DNA from 2 places in the Stenotrophomonas sp. FBCC-B152 genome. Region 1 is predicted to be linked to the other one. Evidence: riboswitches for the same ligand, from Rfam matches in the RefSeq annotation. Region 1 holds a riboswitch; the other holds the start of a gene.
What was found. A riboswitch is a leader RNA that binds a small molecule or an ion and turns the genes downstream of it on or off. The one in region 1 is predicted to bind thiamine pyrophosphate.
Positions count from the first base shown of each region.

Region 1 (5,155 bases):
TCCAGCACGCCACTGCCTTCGGGCCCGTGCGGCGGTGGCGGGCGCTGCAGCAGCAGCGCGGCCATCACCAGCAGGGCGACGAACATGCCCAGGCCGATGGCCAGGAACACATAGCGCCGGTTGCGCCGCCAGCGGCTGCGTGGGCGCGGCGCGGGGGTTGCCGCGGCGAACACGGCGGCCAGCGCATCGCGTTCGTCATCATTGGGCGCGGCATCGACGTCCGGGCCGGGCTCCACCAGCACCGATACCGGCTGCATCAGCCGGTAACCGGTCTTGGCGATGGTTTCGATATAGGCGGTGCCGGCGTCATCGTCGCGCGAGAACGCCTTGCGCAGCTGGGTGATGGCCTGGGTCAGCACATCGTTGGTGGGCAGCGTGTCCGGCCAGACCTCGGCGAACAGTTCGTCGCGGGTCACCACCGCACCGGGCACGCGCATGAGCACCTTGAGCACACCCAGCGCCTTGGGCGTGAGCCGGCGCGGACGACGCGCGCCCTCCACCACCACCTCACGCGACGACAGCGTGATGGTGCAATCGCCGATCCTCAGGCGGTCGGCAGCGGGTGTCTCACTATCCAGGCTGATCATTCCGGCGCTACGTAATACAACTGAACAACAGGAACGCAGCATTCATCGAATCAACCACAGATCGAACGAACCGCCAGATTCCGCACACGTCATCAGTGCAAAGGGCAAAGACACTGAAGCGCGCGAATACTAGCCTATGCCGGTTAACTGCGCCTGTGCGCGCAGAGGACATCAGGCCTCTCTCGCCGACGAATCCACATAAATTGCTTCAACATTCGCGCCTCTTGGCGCGAATTTTTTATCTGCGATTCAGAAACTTTTTAGCGTTGATTCAGTAATTTTTTATCGCCGATTCAGTTTCGCGCATTGCGGATCATGGTCAATCCGACCAGTCGCGACACCACCAACGCTACGTACATCACGCCTGCGAACTGTTCCAGCATCACCAGTGCGCGTGCTTGTGGATGCACCGGCACCACGTCGCTCAGGCCCACCCCGGACAACAAACTGAAGCTGAGATAAAGCAGCTCCATCCAGGTGCGCAGTTCGCTCTCGCTGGTGGCCACGAAACTGCCCGGGTACCACTGCTGGCAGACCGCGAAGGCGAAGGCGAATGCCCAAGCCAGCAGCGTGAAGGTGGCGCCCGCGGCGAACAGCTCGTCGCGGGTCACCTTGTGGTCCTGCAGCATGTAGGCGATCAGGCTGCCGGCCGTGTAGAAGTACAGCAGGCATTCCAGCAGCTGGGCGGTGGTGACCAGCGCCGGCCGCCCCAGCAGCGCCCCCGAGAGGGAGAACACCACCGAGGGAATGGCCAGCAGCAGGGCCACCCACATGCCCAGCGGGCTGCGCCGCACCACCCACAGCGCCAGGCCGAGCACCGCGATGCCGAAGGCGCCGAACAGCGCGCGGCCGGCCCCGGATTCGTCCATGGCCGGGTACAGCAGCACGCCCAGCAACTGCACCCCCAGCAACCAGGCCGAGGGGTGCCGGCGGGCGATGGCCAGCCATCGGGTGGTGCGCGCTATGGCCATCGTGGTGTCCCTGCCCCTGTGTCGGTGGCCGAAGCTTAACGGCTGCCGCGCTGAGGCGGCATGACGGTCCGCCTTGGCCGCCCGTCCTGGCGGGCCACGACCAACGGTCGTGACCTACCCCGCTTGGCCCGCTGCGTAGTCGCGCACGTCCTGGGTGATCTTCATCGAACAGAAGTGGGGGCCGCACATCGAGCAGAAATGGGCCTCCTTGTGCGCGTCCTTGGGCAGGGTTTCGTCGTGGAACTCGCGCGCCTTTTCCGGATCCAGGCCGAGGTGGAACTGGTCTTCCCAGCGGAACTCGAAGCGCGCCTTGCTCAGTGCGTTGTCGCGCACCTGCGCGCCCGGGTGGCCCTTGGCCAGGTCGGCGGCGTGGGCCGCGATGCGGTAGGCCATGATGCCGTCGCGCACGTCCTGCCGGTTGGGCAGGCCCAGGTGCTCCTTGGGGGTGACGTAGCAGAGCATGGCGGTGCCGTACCAGCCGATCATCGCCGCGCCGATCGCGCTGGTGATGTGGTCGTAGCCCGGCGCGATATCGGTGGTGAGCGGCCCCAGCGTGTAGAACGGCGCCTCGCCACATTCGCGCAGCTGCTTGTCCATGTTTTCCTTGATCAGCTGCATCGGCACATGGCCGGGGCCTTCGATCATGGTCTGCACATCGTGCTTCCAGGCGATCCTGGTGAGCTCGCCCAACGCTTCCAGCTCGCCGAACTGCGCGGCATCGTTGGCATCGGCGATGCAGCCCGGGCGCAGGCCATCGCCCAGCGAGAAGGTCACGTCGTAGGCCTTCATGATCTCGCAGATGTCCTCGAAGTGCGTGTAGAGGAAGTTCTCGCGCTGGTGGGCCAGGCACCACTTGGCCATGATCGAGCCGCCGCGCGAGACGATGCCGGTCACCCGATTCGCGGTGAGCGGAACGTGGCGCAGCAGCACACCGGCATGGATGGTGAAGTAATCCACGCCCTGCTCGGCCTGCTCGATGAGCGTGTCGCGGAAGATCTCCCAGCTCAGGTCTTCGGCGCGGCCATCGACCTTTTCCAGCGCCTGGTAGATCGGCACGGTGCCGATCGCCACCGGCGAGTTGCGCACGATCCATTCGCGGGTTTCATGGATGTGCTTGCCGGTGGAGAGGTCCATCACGGTGTCACCGCCCCAGCGGATCGCCCACACCAGCTTCTCCACTTCCTCGGCGATGCCGGACGACACCGCGCTGTTGCCGATGTTGGCGTTGATCTTGGTCAGGAAGTTGCGGCCGATGATCATCGGCTCGCTTTCAGGGTGGTTGATGTTGTTGGGCAGCACCGCCCGCCCCCGCGCGATTTCCTCGCGCACGAACTCTGGCGTGATCGAGGCCTGGATGGAAGCGCCGAACGACTGGCCGGGATGCTGCATCAGCAGCGCCTTGTCGCGGATCGCCTCGATGCGCTGGTTCTCGCGGATCGCCACGAACTCCATTTCCGGGGTGATGATGCCGCGACGGGCGTAGTGCATCTGGGTGACATTGGCACCGGCCACGGCGCGGCGCGGTTGCAGCCGCGACGGAAAGCGCACCGCGTCCAGCCGCGCATCGGTTTCGCGCGAACGCCCGAACGCCGAGCTTGGCCGACCCAGCAGTTCGGTGTCGCCGCGCTCGGCGACCCAGCCCGCACGCAAGGCCGGCAGCCCGGTGGACAGATCGATGCGGGCCTCGGGGTCGGTATAGGGACCGGAGGTGTCATAGACGGTCAGCGGCGCGTTGTCGCCACTCAGCGCGATCTCGCGCATCGGCACCTGCAGGTCGCTGCGCGAGCCGGGCACGTGGATCTTGCGCGAGCCGGGAATCGGTCGCGTGACCGATTCAGACAGCTGCTGGGCCTGTTGCTGCAGGGCGGAAAGGTGTGCGTTCATCGGGCATCGTCCTGGGTTGTCGGTGCGAGGGTTCGCACGGCGAGGGACGAAGCGGCGGCGCACGGCCGGCGCACGGCGCGCGGATGCCAGGCGGGGGCTGGACGGCGCGGTGCATCGGCTGTTGCGAAGCTTCCCTACGCCGGTATCAACCGGATCAGGTTCGAAGGGACTGTCTCAACCGTGGCCACGTGGCCGCGGTACCCCCGCTTCGGGGCGGATTAGACCACACCTGCACCGGAAGTGTGAACAGCCATGTCATGCCGCCTTGGCTAGACTGCCGCGCATGGTATTCCGACTCTCCATCGCCCTGGTGGTGCTGCTGGTGCTCGCCGCCGGCGTGGCACCGGACCCGTTCAACGAGATCGTGCGCGGCGGGCTGGTGCACATCATCCGCAGTGCCGGCTGGCTGTACCTGCTGGTGGTGTTCATCACGCTCTCGTTCCTGCTCTATCTCGCCTTCGGCCGGCTGGGCTCGCTGCGGATCGGCGGCGAAGACGCCGAACCGGATTTCTCCAACGCCAGCTGGATGTCGATGCTCTTCGCTGCCGGCATGGGCATCGGCCTGGTGTTCTGGGGCGCAGCCGAACCGGTGTCGCACTTCGTCACCCCACCCGAGGGCCTGCCCCCACAGAGCATGGAAGCAGCGCGCGCCTCGATGCGCTATGCGTTCTTCCACTGGGGCCTGCACCCGTGGGCGATCTACGCGCTGATCGGGCTGGCGATGGCCTGGTTCCAGTTCAACCGCAACGGCCGTGGCCAGATAAGCGACCTGCTGCAGCCGCTGATCGGCGCGCACCACCGCGGTTGGATCGGCACGGTGGTGAACGTGGCAGCGGTGGTCGCGACCGCCATCGGCGTGGCCACCACGCTGGGCTTCGGCACCATCCAGATCGCCGCAGGCCTCGAGCGCGTGTTCGGCCTCCACGCCGGCGCGCCACTGCAGCTCACCATCATCGCCGTCGCCTTCGTGCTCTACATGGCGTCCACCGCCAGCGGCGTGAACCGCGGCATCAAATGGCTCTCCAACTTCAACCTCGGCCTGGCCGCCGTGCTGCTGGCACTGGTGCTGGTACTGGGCCCCACTGCCTTCATCTTCGATACCTTCACCACCACCATTGGCTCCTACCTCAACCAGCTGGTGACCATGAGCCTGCGCATGTCGCCATTCTCGGGCAGCACCTGGGTGGCGGACTGGACGATCTTCTACTGGGCGTGGTGGATCGCCTGGGCACCGTTCGTCGGTTCGTTCATCGCCCGCGTCTCGCGCGGGCGCAGCATCCGCGAATTCGTGCTCGGCGTGGTGATCGCGCCCAGCGTGCTCGGCTTCCTGTGGTTCTCGGTGTTCGGCGGCACTGCGCTGTGGTCGCAGATCTTCGGCCATGTCGACCTGGTGCAGGCACTGGGCACCGGCTACGAAACCGTGTTGTTCACCATGTTCGACAGCCTGCCGATGCCCACCTTGCTCTCGGTGATCGCACTGGTGCTGCTGATGATCTTCTTCGTCACCTCGGCAGACTCGGCCGTACTGGTACTGGCCAGCATGTCCACCGACGAAGCCGGCGACCCGCCGCTGTCGCGACGGATCACCTGGGGCGTGGCGATCGCGCTGATCGCCGCCGTGCTGTTGCTGGCCGGCGGCCTGGATGCGCTGCAGGGCATGATCACCATCGCCGCCCTGCCCTTCGCACTGTTGATGCTGGCGGTGATGTGGTC
Region 1 covers NZ_CP101442.1:3,119,058-3,124,212, forward strand. The annotation lists gene NMB40_RS14380 (winged helix-turn-helix domain-containing protein) at 1-587, opposite strand, end outside; gene NMB40_RS14385 (ion channel) at 881-1,558, opposite strand; gene thiC (phosphomethylpyrimidine synthase ThiC) at 1,673-3,442, opposite strand; TPP riboswitch at 3,556-3,657, opposite strand; gene NMB40_RS14395 (BCCT family transporter) at 3,726-5,155, shown strand, end outside.

Region 2 (5,155 bases), 1.2 Mb from region 1:
GGCCCGCCGCCGACCAGGCGCGCAGGCCCATCACGGCCAGGCCGACGAACACCAGGTACAGCCCGGCGGTGATATCCAGCGATTTGGCCAGGTACATGCCCACGTAGACCACGTCCACCACGATCCACAGCCACCAGGTGGCCACGTGGCGGCGTGCCTGCCACCACTGCGCCACCAGGCTCAGCGCGGCCAGCATGGCATCCAGCCACGGCAGCGCGGCATCGGTCCAGGTATGCATGGCCGCACCCAGCGCGATGCCGAACACGATGCCCACGGCCAGGTCGCGCAGCAGCTGCCGGCGTGGCAGCGGCACGATCACGATCGCGCCATCCTGCTCGGCATGCCGGTGCCAGCTCAGCCAGCCGTACAGCAGGAAACCACCGAAGGCGACCTGCAGCAGGGTGTCCGAATACAGCCGCGCTTCGATGAACACCACCGCATACAGGCCCACCGCCAGCAGCCCCACCGGCCACGCCAGCACGCGGCGCTGGGCCATCAGCCACACGCCCAGCAGGCTGGCGGCGACGGCGCTCCATTCGAGCATGAGCGCGCTCACAGCCCGAAGGTGACCGACAGCCGCGCCTGGCGCGGTGCACCGGCGAACAGGTAGTAGTCGCCGTAGCTGCTGCCGGTATCACGCCAGTAGAAGCGGTCGAACACGTTGTCCACCGACAGCGTCCAGGTCACCGGGTGCTCGCGCAGCGCGTGCTGGAAGCGCAGGCCGGCATCGAACACCGAATACGAGGGCGCCTTGACGCTGCCATCCACCGTCGCCGCATTGGACGAGGCATAGCGCCAGCCACCGCTCACCGCCAGGCCGGACACGAACGGCAGGGCATAGTCCACGTGCACGGCCGCACGCACCTTGGGCACGTTGACCAGCTGCTGGCCGTCGTAGAACGCGGTGCCGGCATCGCGCGCGCGTGCCTGCAGCACGCTGGCGCTGGCGGTCAGCCCCAGCCGTTCGGTGACCTGGCCATTGGCGGTCAGCTCCAGCCCGGTGTGGGCCTGGGTGCCTTCCTGCACGAAGGTGAAGCCGGCATCGCTGGCATCGGGCTTGGCGTACTGGAACGGCTGGGTGGTGCGGAACACTGCCGCGCCCAGCATCAGGCCGTCGGTGGCGGCGTACTTGACGCCCAGCTCGCGCTGGCGCGACTGCATGGCCGGCAGGAAGGTGCTGCCGTTGGAGGTCCAGAACGGCGCTTCCTGGCCCAGCGACAGGCCTTCCACGTAACTGGCGTACACGTTCAGCTGCTCCGTGGCCTGCCACACCAGCGCGGTCTGCGGCAGGAACTGCGACAGGCGGCTGTGCCGTTCCGGGGTACCGCGCTTGTCGTACGCGCGCTCATCCAGGCGCACGTAGCGGCCGCCGGCCAGCCACTGCCAGTCATCGCCGACGTGCATGCGGTCCAGCGCGAACACCGCGCGCTGCCAGCTGTCCAGGCGCCGCGCGGACGGGCCCGGCTGCAGCGGCGAGGGATCGAACACCGGCACCTGCACGTCGCCGATGTTGGCCGTGCCCACGTACTCGTTGACGTTCTGGCGCTTGTCCACGGTGCGGTGGAACGCGCTCAGCCCCACCGACAGTTCGTGTTCCACCGCGCCGGTGGTGAAGCGGCCGCGCAGTTCGCCGCGTGCCTCGTCATTGCGGCGCACATCGTCGGGGCTGCGGTAATCGTAGATGTCGTAGTCGCCGTTGGGTGCGAAGTAGTTGCCCGGCACGCTGCCATCGGCACAGCCAGCAGCGTAGTAGCAGCCGTACGCAAAGGCGACGTTGTCCTGGATCACCGAGCGGCTGTGGCCCACCGACACCCGCGACTGCCAGGCCGGGCTGAAGTCGTAGGTGTGCAGCGCGGTGAGGTTGGTGCTGTCGATCCCCACCGGCTGCTGCCACGGCTGGTGGCCCAGCATGCGGCTGCGGTCCACGCCGCGCGGCAGTTCGCTGCCGCCCAGCAGCTGGTAACCGGACGCCGAGCGCTGCGCGCTGGTCTGGTAGTTGGCATCCACTTCCAGCTTGCCGCGTTCGCCCATCAGCCAGTCGGCGGCCAGCGAATAGAAATTGCGGCGGCCATCGGCATGCTCGATGTAGGACGAGGTGTCATCCCAGGCGGCGTTGAAGCGCAGCCCGAAGCGCGGGGTCAGCCAGCCGCCCAGGTCCACCGCCGCATAGCGCGAGCCTTCCGAATCGGTGGCCAGGGTGACGTTGCGCACATCCGCGGGACGCTTGCCGACGTAGTTGATGATCCCGCCCGGCGCCATCACGCCAGCGGCCAGACCGGCTTCGCCCTTGAGGATTTCCACCTGCTGCACGTTCTCCAGCGCCAGCCGCTGTTCGCCGGCGATGGCCAGCCCGTTGAAGCGGTAGCCGGTGGCCGGGTCCAGTGAGAAGCCGCGGATGGCGATGTTCTGGTAGTAGCCCACCGGTGCGTAGCTGTCGCCCAGCGAGGCGTCGTGCCGGGCCAGCTCGGACAGGGTGCGCACCTGCAGGCGGTCCAGGAAGGCGCTGTCGAGCACGTTGACCGAGGCCGGGGTGTTCTTCCAGTCGGCGCTGCCGAAGCTGCTCGACGGTGCCAGTGGCGCGGCGGGCTTGCGCGCCTGCACGCGGATGCCGGCCAGGTCGGTGGGCGAGCGCTCGCCTGCGGCGGTGTCGGCGTCACTGGCGTACAGCGGCAGGGCGGCGCAGAGGGCGGCGGTCAACAGCGTGAGGCGGTAGCAGCGGTTCATTCGATTCGTCATCAGCCAGAGGAGACGAAGCGACGGCGCGCAGGCGCACCGGCCCGCAATGGGGGGTGCGCTCGCTGCTCAAGCTCCCTACGCCGGTGCAAACCGGATCAGGTTCCAAGGGACTCTCTCAGCCTGGCAACGCCAGGCACCCCCGCTTCAGTGGCCATTTTCACACCAATCGGCCGCCGTGGCGACCCCGGCGGCTCAGGCAGCGGCGTGCAGCGCGTCCAGCAGGGTCCGGCCGGGGCGGCTGGCGAACCAGTCGGCATGGCCCAGCAGGAACGTGTGGTAGGCCACGTCGGCGTTCGCCGGGGAGCCGGTAACCCCTTGGAAGTACTCCACTTCCGAGAGGGCGAAGTCCAGGTGCACCACCGGCAGCAGGTCGGCCAGCAGGTGTACCTGGGCGGCCGCCAGCGGGCGTACCTGGCGGTAGCCGGCCAGCAGCGCCAGCGCGATATCGGCATGCGCCACCGGGCCCTCGCCGCCGGCATCCAGCCAGGCGATGGCGTTGCGCTCGATCGCGGTGGCCAGGTCGAACAGGGCGCTGGTCGGCGAAGCCAGGCCGAAATCGAAGACGGTGCCGATCGTCGCCGTGGGGCCGTGGCCGTGCCAGAGCAGGTTCGAGACATGCCAGTCGTTGTGCCCCCACAGCACCGGCTCGGCGGCCAGCCGCTCGACCACGGCCGCGTGCCAGGGCAGCACCGCGCGCTGCAGGTCGTGTTCCCAGTGTTGTCGCGACAGGTAGCCGGCCAGCGCGGGGCGGTCGGGAAGCTCGCGCTTCAGCAGCGCCACCGGATCGTGCGCGCGGATCAGGTCGTCGCGCGCCACCAGCAGGTGGGTGCTGCGCTGGGGCGCGTGGTAGCTGGCAGCCGCAGCGTGCAGGCGGGCCAGCATCGCGCCGGCCGTGCGCGCCTGGGCGACATCGTCCAACGGTGTCCATGACGGGCTGTCGCGGTACAGATCGTGGCCATCGCCTTCGGCGTGCAGTTCCCAGGTCCAGTCGCCGTGCGCGATCGCGGTGGCGCCGTCGTGCGCGTGCAGCACCTGCACGACCGGCAGGCCGGCCGCGGCCAGGTGCGCGATGAAGCGATGCTCTTCGGTCAGCACCTCGGCCGTGCGCACACTCACGTGGTGGCGTTTGACGAAGCAGCGCCGCGAACCGCACGCCACCAGGGCTGCAGCGGAGAAGGGGCGCGGGCTGTGCCACAGCACGCGGCACTCCCCGTCCAGTGCAGGGTAGTGGCCGCGCAACCACGCCAGTTCGGTGCCGCTGATCGCCGGCCAGTCTGCAACGACGGCGTCGTTGTCCAGGCCCTGCACGCGGTGATCGGTGTTCATCATGGAAACGTATTTCTTCAGCGGCAGGCCGATGGCCTGTGGGGCAGGTTCAAAGCGGGCTGTCGCGCAGCCAGTCGAACAACTGTGCATCATTCTTCAGGCCGAGCTTGAGCATGGCATCGCCCTTCTGCCGGCTGATGGTGCTCACGCTCTTGTGCAGCTTCGCGGCGATTTCCTTGACGATCAGGCCACTGGCGAGCAGCCGCAGCACTTCCACTTCGCGCGGCGACAACGCGCGTGTGCGTTCATCGCCCAGGCTCTGCGTGCCGATGCGGTCGATGAGGTTCTTCAGCGTGCGGCTCACGTACGGCTGGCCACGGTGCACGGTCTGGATCGCCACCGGCAGTTCCTCCATCGACGAGGTCTTGTCGACCAGTCCCAGTACCCCGGTTCCCACCACCATGCGCAGGATCGCCAGGTTGTTGGAGACGCTCAGCATGAGTACCGGCAGGTCGGGATAGTGACGGCGGACCTGCCCGATCATGGCAAAACCGTCAGGCTGCGCGCCGCCGGGCATGGAGTAATCGGTCACCAGGACATCGCACGGGTTGGCCTTCAATGCGGCCAGAAGCTCGTCCACGCTGCTGGCTTCGGCCACCACATGGCCCACGCCGCTGGTTTCGATCACGGATCGGGTGCCGATGCGGACCACCGGGTGGTCGTCGGCGATGATTATGCGCAAGCTCATGGAATAGTATGGCCGGTAAGGCAGCGGCCCCTCGGGGCACGTCGCGGTGGGCGGATCACTCCTGGGAGAACTGACAGCATGCGTACCTCGGTTGTCCGCTGGCTGGTCGTGCTGGGCCTGGTGATCGCGCTGGGCGCCACCGCCATCGCGGCTCCGGCGCCTGCACCGTCGCTCTCACCGCGCCAGGCTGAATGGATCGACCGGAACCCTACCATCTTACTGGGGCTGTACGACAGCGGCTGGCCACCATTCGAATTCATGCAGAACGGCCGCCCCGATGGACTCGGCTACGACTACCTGATGTTGTTGACCCGGCAGCTCGGCGTGCGTGTGAAGGTGCGGGTGTATCGCGATTGGGCAGACGTGCTGGATGCGGCATGCCGGGGCGAGGTCGACGTGGTGATG
Region 2 covers NZ_CP101442.1:4,292,795-4,297,949, forward strand. The annotation lists gene pnuC (nicotinamide riboside transporter PnuC) at 1-544, opposite strand, end outside; gene NMB40_RS19460 (TonB-dependent receptor) at 553-2,724, opposite strand; TPP riboswitch at 2,792-2,887, opposite strand; gene NMB40_RS19465 (phosphotransferase enzyme family protein) at 2,929-4,065, opposite strand; gene NMB40_RS19470 (response regulator) at 4,112-4,750, opposite strand; gene NMB40_RS19475 (ATP-binding protein) at 4,829-5,155, shown strand, end outside.
Region 2: linked by a shared signal. The riboswitch ahead of NMB40_RS19460 (TonB-dependent receptor) and the one ahead of thiC (phosphomethylpyrimidine synthase ThiC) in region 1 are both predicted to bind thiamine pyrophosphate.